DNA from 2 places in the Ruegeria sp. CDSC002 genome. Region 1 is predicted to be linked to the other one. Evidence: riboswitches for the same ligand, from Rfam matches in the RefSeq annotation. Region 1 holds a riboswitch; the other holds the start of a gene.
What was found. Region 1 has a riboswitch for cobalamin ahead of AC2FJE_RS13585 (DUF1636 family protein). Riboswitches for the same ligand answer to the same signal wherever they lie in the genome.

Region 1 (3,561 bases):
CGCCAGATTTTCATCTTCCTCCACGGCAACAACCAGCTGTGCCATGCGCGCGGCGACTGCCGTCGAATACCCCAAGGCCGGAGCAATATCCAAAACCGACTCGTCGTTCGAAATGTTCAATATGTCCAGAATCTTAGCTAGGGTCCGCGGCTCCAACATACAGCGCCCATCACCCAGTTCGATCAATCCCTCGACATATGCCGCTTCGCGCTTCGCGTCCGGCACGAAATTCTCGCGCTTGACGGTCAGCATCGCGTCTATGATGGGAAACTTCGTGACATCAGAAGGACGTATCTGCGTATCGACCATCGTCCGGCGGCGGGCTGCGAAATCTGTCATTGGATCGCTCATCTTGCTCCCTTGGGTGATTGAGTTCTGCCACATCCTTGAAAAACCGGCAACGGCCCAGACACGGAAACTTTCCAATCTTCACAAGATACAACGTCGCAACCAAAGACTAAGTTGGCACCCGGCCCTGAAATTTGCGCTCCCCCCTCTGGACGCTCCTGTCGAAAGCTGCTAAAACGCCGATCACACCACGGCAAGTATTTGATTTTACTTGAAAAGGCGAGTTGGCGGAGTGGTGACGCAGCGGATTGCAAATCCGTGTACACCGGTTCGATTCCGGTACTCGCCTCCATTTATTTCCAAGCACTTAGCTTTCTGCGCTGCTTTCGCAATTTCGGACGCCTAAAGTTCAGTATCAGATGCATGTTGCGATTGCGGGTCCAGCGATTCCATTTACACAACCGCACTACTTGATTGCCAAACTGAGAAGTGCTGAATCATCTGCGACGGCCGGGCTGAATTGCGCCTCGCTGCGTGATCGGATCGCATCGGATGCCGCTGACTGACTTCGGCAAGTCGCTTTTCTGACGTAGCGGGTTTTCAAACCCCAGTCGTGCTTGACAAGCCCCCTGCTCGTGCCGCATGTCGCATGCGTTGGTGTCCATCCCCGGATGGATGAAAAGGGAATGTGCCAGCGGTTATTCCGCCAAGCACAGCCGCCCCCGCGACCGTGACCGGAGAGGGTGCCCAAAGCCACTGGCCTAATAGGCCGGGAAGGCGGGACATCCGACAGAGGCCCGCCTCTGACATCCGCAAGCCGGGAGACCTGCCAGCACCCGAAGTTGAAACCGGGCGGGGTGTTCCGGTGTCGGGTCCATGTGCAGACGCGTGGCCCGCATGAAACCCCGTCCCCCGTATAAAGGATGAGGGGGATGAGAGACGTGACCGAGACCGCACCAGTCGAGTTGCTGGTCTGCACGACATGTCGCCGTGGGTTACCTATCGAAGATGACGCCCAGCGACCCGGCACTTTGCTGCATAAAGCACTTGAACAGGCTGGCTTGCCGGACGGCGTCGACCTGAAACCGGTGGAATGTCTGTCGAACTGTGATCAGGGATGCTCGATCGTTTTGCGTGGCGGCCCATCCCGATGGATCTTCGTTTATGAAAACCTCGACGAGACCGACCATGTCGAGACCATCGTTGAAGGCGTCACCAAGTATCTGGCCGCTGAAGACGGTCTGGTGAAATGGCGCGAACGCCCCGAACATTTCCGCAAAAACTGTGCGGCCCGCATTCCCCCGATTGGAGCCCTGAAATGAGCAACCTTGAAAAACTCCCCGTCACTGTGATCACCGGCTTTCTGGGCTCGGGCAAAACCACGCTGGTAAAGCACCTGATGCAGAATCCGCAGGGCAAGCGCCTGGCCGTTATCGTCAACGAATTTGGTGATGTGGGTGTGGATGGCGATATCCTGAAATCCTGCGCCATTCCGGATTGCCCGGCGGAAAACATCATGGAACTTGCCAATGGCTGCATCTGCTGCACCGTAGCCGATGATTTCATCCCGACCATTGAGGCGCTGATGGCGCTGGAGCCGCGCCCCGATCACATCCTGATCGAAACGTCCGGTCTTGCCCTGCCCAAACCGCTGCTCAAGGCGTTTGATTGGCCCGATATCCGCTCGAAAATCACCGTTGATGGTGTGATCGCTCTGGCGGACGCCGAGGCCGTCGCCGCTGGGCGTTTCGCACCAAATGTCGAAGCCGTGGACGCCCAGCGCCTGGCTGACGACTCGATCGACCACGAAACGCCTCTGTCCGAGGTGTTTGAGGACCAGATCTCGTGCGCCGACATCATCCTGCTGACAAAACCCGATCTGGCCGGTCCGGAAGGCGTTGCCAAAGCCAAACAGGTCATCGCGACTGAGGCTCCGCGCCCGCTGCCCGTGGTTGAGGTTGCCGAAGGCGCCGTTGACGTGCGTGTCGTGCTGGGCCTCGAAGCCGCCGCCGAGGATGACATGGACGCGCGCCCGTCGCATCACGACGGCCACCACGACCACGAACACGACGATTTCGAAAGCATCATCGTCGAGTTGCCCGAACAGACCGACCCGGCGGAACTGGTCGCCAATATCGAACGTCTGGCCAATGATCTGAACATTCTGCGCGTCAAAGGCTATGCCGCCGTTCAGGGCAAACCGATGCGTCTGCTGGTGCAGGCCGTTGGTGCCCGCGTACGTCACCAGTATGACCGGCCGTGGGAGCCCGGCGAAGAGCGCCGCTCGCGCCTGGTGGTCATTGCCGAGCATGACGACATCAATGAGGCCGCAATCCGCGATATCCTCGTGGGTGTGACCGAGGCCGCCGAGTAAGCCATGCACGTCGTCTTCCGCGAAAGCCACGGGTTAGAAGAGACCGAAACCCCGACCGATCTGGGTCAGAGCCCGGCGGATCTGGTGGTGCTGTCCTTTTCGGACAGCGACCTTGGCGCTTTCGCGGCAGGATGGCATCGCGGTGGCGGGTCCGAAGGTCGCATGCCGACGATGCGATTGGCCAATCTGACCGCGTTGAAACACCCGCTGTCTGTCGACACTTATGTCGAGCAAACGCTCGAGGGCGCCAAGGGCATTCTGATCCGTTTGATCGGCGGCGTCCCTTACTGGTCCTATGGCTTGCAGCAAGTTCTGGCGCTGGCACAGGCTAAAGGCATCGCGCTGGCCGTCCTACCCGCCGACGGGCGCGAGGATACTCGGCTGGATGGCTACTCCACCCTGCCCGTCTCGACCCTGCGGCGGCTTGCGCATCTCTGTGACACCGGCGGTGAAGTCGCGGCGCAAGCGGCTCTTGCCCAGATGGCGCTTGCGGCGGGTCTCTATGCCGGACCCGTGATGGGGGCCAAGACCCTGCCCGAATGCGGTGCATGGTGCCCGGATCGCGGCGTCATCCCGGCGGATAAAGCGTTCACCACCGACGCAAAGCGTATCTTGGTAACGTTCTACCGGGCTTACCTTACCTCGGCGGACACCGCCCCGGTCGCAACCTTGATCCGCAGCCTGCGCGCACGCGGGTTTGAGGCCGTCGGTCTGTTCGCTCCCTCGCTGAAAGCCCCGCTTGCCGCCGATTGGCTGCGCGAAAATGTCGTGGCGCTGAACCCGGCGGCGATCATTAATGCCACCTCTTTCTCGGGCAAGGGCGCATCCGGCACCTCTCCACTGGACGCCGCCAATGTGCCGGTGTTTCAGGTTGCTCTGGCCACCTCACGCCGCCAGGC
Region 2 (3,561 bases), on a different contig from region 1:
AGCGAAGGACGTCGGTGAACAGCAAATCCATGCTGGCTTCTGGGCGATCCTTATCCAGGTGTACGCAGCTTTCCGTCAGGATCATCGTTTTGATGCCAAACGGCGCAAGCGTGTCGGGGGTCACGTCACCGCCCGGCTTCATCCCATAGTACCAGCCCGCAAAGAAAAGGTCGGGTTCGACAGCGACCAGATTTTCAACTGTCGGGTACTTAGGCGCAAGTTCCGGGATGTCGCCGCGCAGTGTGTCAAACTCGGGGCTGGTTTTGTACCAGCCAGTGATGCCCGTCAGGCCAACGACCTTGTCCTGCAAACCCAGCGCAAAGGCCATGTCGGTCATGTTCATGTCGTGTACGACCAGCCGCTCGGGTTGAGTTTCAAACACCAGCGGCTCGCCGCAATTGTCGACGGTGATCTCGCGCGCTGTTGTGGCACTTGCAATGCCAGTGATCAGTGCAGCGCACCAGAGAGTTTTGTTCATGTTATTTTTCCTAGTTTGAGGTAGTGGTTCTTCGGATATCCAGTGCCGGGATCATGCGGCCTTCGTGCTGAAAGCTAAGAAAATCGACGCCAAACGTTTCACGGACCCTTTCGGGTGTCAGCACTTCGTGCACGGGGCCGAAACCGGTCAGGCGCGTGGATTTCATCAACGCGACATGGGTCGCGAATTCCGGGATCATGACCAGATCATGGACGATCATGACCACCGTAATGCCCAGCTCGGCTACCAGCGACAGCATCCGTCCCTTGGCGTCCGGGTCCAGATGGTTCGTCGGCTCATCCAGGAACAAAAGCGACGGGTTTTGCGCCAGCGCCCTTGCGATATGAGCGCGCTGGCGTTCCCCGCCGGATAACACGGCCATCCGCTTGTCGGCGAGGGCGACGAGTCCGGTCAGCTTCAAGATGCGGTCCAATTCCAAGGCGTGCTCAGCCGCAGATCGATCAGCGCGGATGGGGATTTGCCCAAGGGCCACGTAATCGCGCAGAAACAAACGCCCGTCCGGCGATTCCTGCTGACTGACCACGGCGATCATTCGGGCGCGGTCCATCGCCGAAAGCTGCCGAAGGCTGCGCCCCTTTACCAAAACGTCCCCCAGCACAATCTCTTCACCGCCGCACAAAAGATTCAGCAGCGTTGTCTTACCCGCACCGTTTGGGCCGGCAATTGCCAGAGTGGCCCCTTCATTCAGTTCGAAATTGATGTTTTGCAGCAGTACGTCGCCGTTCAGGGCGTAATACTCCAGCCCGCGCGCCTCAAGGAAAGCTCCGCAGGTCATGCGCTTGTCTCCACTTTTAGCCGCGGCAGGCGCGCCAGAGTCTTTTCAAGAAGGGCAGGCGGGCGCTGCGTTGCGCTGGTCCACCCATCCGCGATGCGATGGTATTGATGTGCAAATTCGGCCAAAGCATCCACGTCCTCAGCCGATTGGATGTCACCGAAAAGGTACTGCGCTTTGTCGAATGCCTGAAACCCGACGGTTGTGGGACGACCGCAACCGGCCATGCAGGAAACGCTTTGGATGTCAAAACTGGATGGAAGCTTGCTTGCAAGCGCAGCGCGCAATGAATCCGCCCGGTCAGAACCCTCGCAGGTCTCGCAAATCAGAAGGAAGTGATCAGGACTGATCGACATGGCCCACTCCGCCTGTTGCCAAGCGCGGGCAGAAGGTGCCAATCATGTCATCACGTCTTAGACGTGTCATAAAGCCTCCTTCCAGGACGCCCCGCCCCGGGTTGGTTGAACATCGGATGGTAGGTCTCCTGACTTGCGGGTCGTGGCTTGGCCATCCTTCCCGACCCATTTGGGGTCAGTGGGTATTTGGCGTCGCTCACCGCTTACAGTTGCGGGGGCAGTCACGGACTTGGCGCTTGTTGGCAACCTCACCGTATTCCCTTTTCATCCCGTGGCGAACCATAGGGAACCATCGCGGTGATGCTTGCCCGAGTTCCGAATTTGGGTCAAGCGATAATCCGCGCCGCCCCACGCACAGAGGTCATTTGTCATTTGCCAATGATCTGACTACGCTGCGTTGCAGAAATGTAGCAACAAAGGTGGATATGTTCTGGTTCCGGGGGGCCGCACATCCAATGTTTGAAACAACGAACACGCTTTCAAAAACAAAGCCGGACGAGATGAAAATTCAAGAAAACAGAACCTATTCTCAACTGAAGGTGGGCGACAAGGCGCAGGTCACCCGATTGTGCACCGTGGACGACTTGTACGCGTTTGCCTCGGCTTCGGGTGACCACAACCCGCTAAATCTGGCGGCCTATGACGGAGATGGAGATGGACACCCCGAGGCTGTCGCGCCCGCTTTGTGGCCCGCGGGTCTGGTGGCTGCAGTCATTGGAAACATCTTACCGGGGGCCGGTACGCAAACACGTCGGGCGGACCTGAGTTTTCATGCTCCGGTTATGGCGGGCGAAGAACTGACCGCCTTTGTGGCTGTTACCGAAAAGCGTGAAGACGGCGACCTGACCTGTTCCGCCGAAGTGCGCCGGGTCGGGGATAACGCATTGATCCTGAGCGGTACCGTACAGGTCACGCCACCGTCGCGGCATTTGACCTTCGACTCGGTCGAGGTGCCGGGACTGATCGTTCAGCGTCACCGGCATTTCGTCGCTTTGTTGGAAAGGGTACGTCCTTTGGACCCGATGCCCACAGCGATCGTCGCCCCGGAAGAGCCGAATTCGCTAGGCGGGGCATTACTCGCGTTGGAAAGCGGCATCATTACTCCGATTTTGGTTGGCGACCCGGACAAAATCACCGCTGCTGCTGCCCAGCTTGGGGCCGATTTGTCCGGAGTTGAAATCATTGAAGCGCGAGACCACGAAGTGGCCGCCCAACGCGCGGTCGGGCTGGTCGTTGAAAGTAAGGCCCGGATGCTGATGAAGGGTCATTTGCACACGGATGTGTTGTTACGCGCCGTTCTGCGCAGGGAAAAAGGTCTGAGAACCGGGCGGCGGCTGTCGCATGTGTTCGTGATGGACGTGCCAGGCATGTCTCGACCCATCATGGTTACAGATGCGGCGGTGAATATCGCACCGGATCTCGAAACCAAGGCCGATATCGTTCAGAACGCCATCCATCTTGCGCATTCTATTGGCATCGAGATGCCCAAGGTTGGCGTCTTATCAGCGGTTGAGACCATCAACCCGCATTTACCGTCGTCTGTCGATGCCGCGCTGTTGTCGAAAATGGCCGAGCGTGGACAGATCACCGGCGGACTGGTCGATGGTCCCTTGGCCATGGACAACGCGGTTGATCTGAACGCGGCGCGGACAAAAGGCATTACCTCACCAGTCGCGGGGGTCGCAGACATTCTGGTTGTTCCGAATATCGAAGCCGGCAACATGGTAGCCAAACAGCTGACATATATCTCTCATGCCGAGGCTGCCGGCGTTGTGATAGGTGCTGCGGCACCGATTATCCTGACATCTCGGGCAGATGATGATGCTTCGCGGCTGGCGTCTTGTGCTGTCGCGGCGCTGCATGCAATTGCGAATGAAGGCAAAATCCATGGCTGAACATGTTTTGGCGCTGAATGCCGGGTCGTCCTCGTTGAA

Region 2: it holds a riboswitch for cobalamin, as region 1 does, so the genes downstream of both, AC2FJE_RS11590 (DUF1636 family protein) here and AC2FJE_RS13585 (DUF1636 family protein) in region 1, are expected to answer to the same signal.

What each region holds. Positions count from the first base shown of each region.
Region 1 covers NZ_JBXWOM010000006.1:293,247-296,807, forward strand. The annotation lists gene AC2FJE_RS13575 (protein-L-isoaspartate O-methyltransferase family protein) at 1-339, opposite strand, end outside; tRNA gene AC2FJE_RS13580 (tRNA-Cys) at 567-640, shown strand; cobalamin riboswitch at 927-1,136, shown strand; gene AC2FJE_RS13585 (DUF1636 family protein) at 1,221-1,610, shown strand; gene cobW (cobalamin biosynthesis protein CobW) at 1,607-2,662, shown strand; gene cobN (cobaltochelatase subunit CobN) at 2,666-3,561, shown strand, end outside.
Region 2 covers NZ_JBXWOM010000005.1:270,856-274,416, reverse strand. The annotation lists gene AC2FJE_RS11600 (ABC transporter substrate-binding protein) at 1-478, opposite strand, end outside; gene AC2FJE_RS11595 (ABC transporter ATP-binding protein) at 489-1,274, opposite strand; gene AC2FJE_RS11590 (DUF1636 family protein) at 1,271-1,627, opposite strand; cobalamin riboswitch at 1,729-1,934, opposite strand; gene AC2FJE_RS11585 (bifunctional enoyl-CoA hydratase/phosphate acetyltransferase) at 2,083-3,522, shown strand; gene AC2FJE_RS11580 (acetate/propionate family kinase) at 3,515-3,561, shown strand, end outside.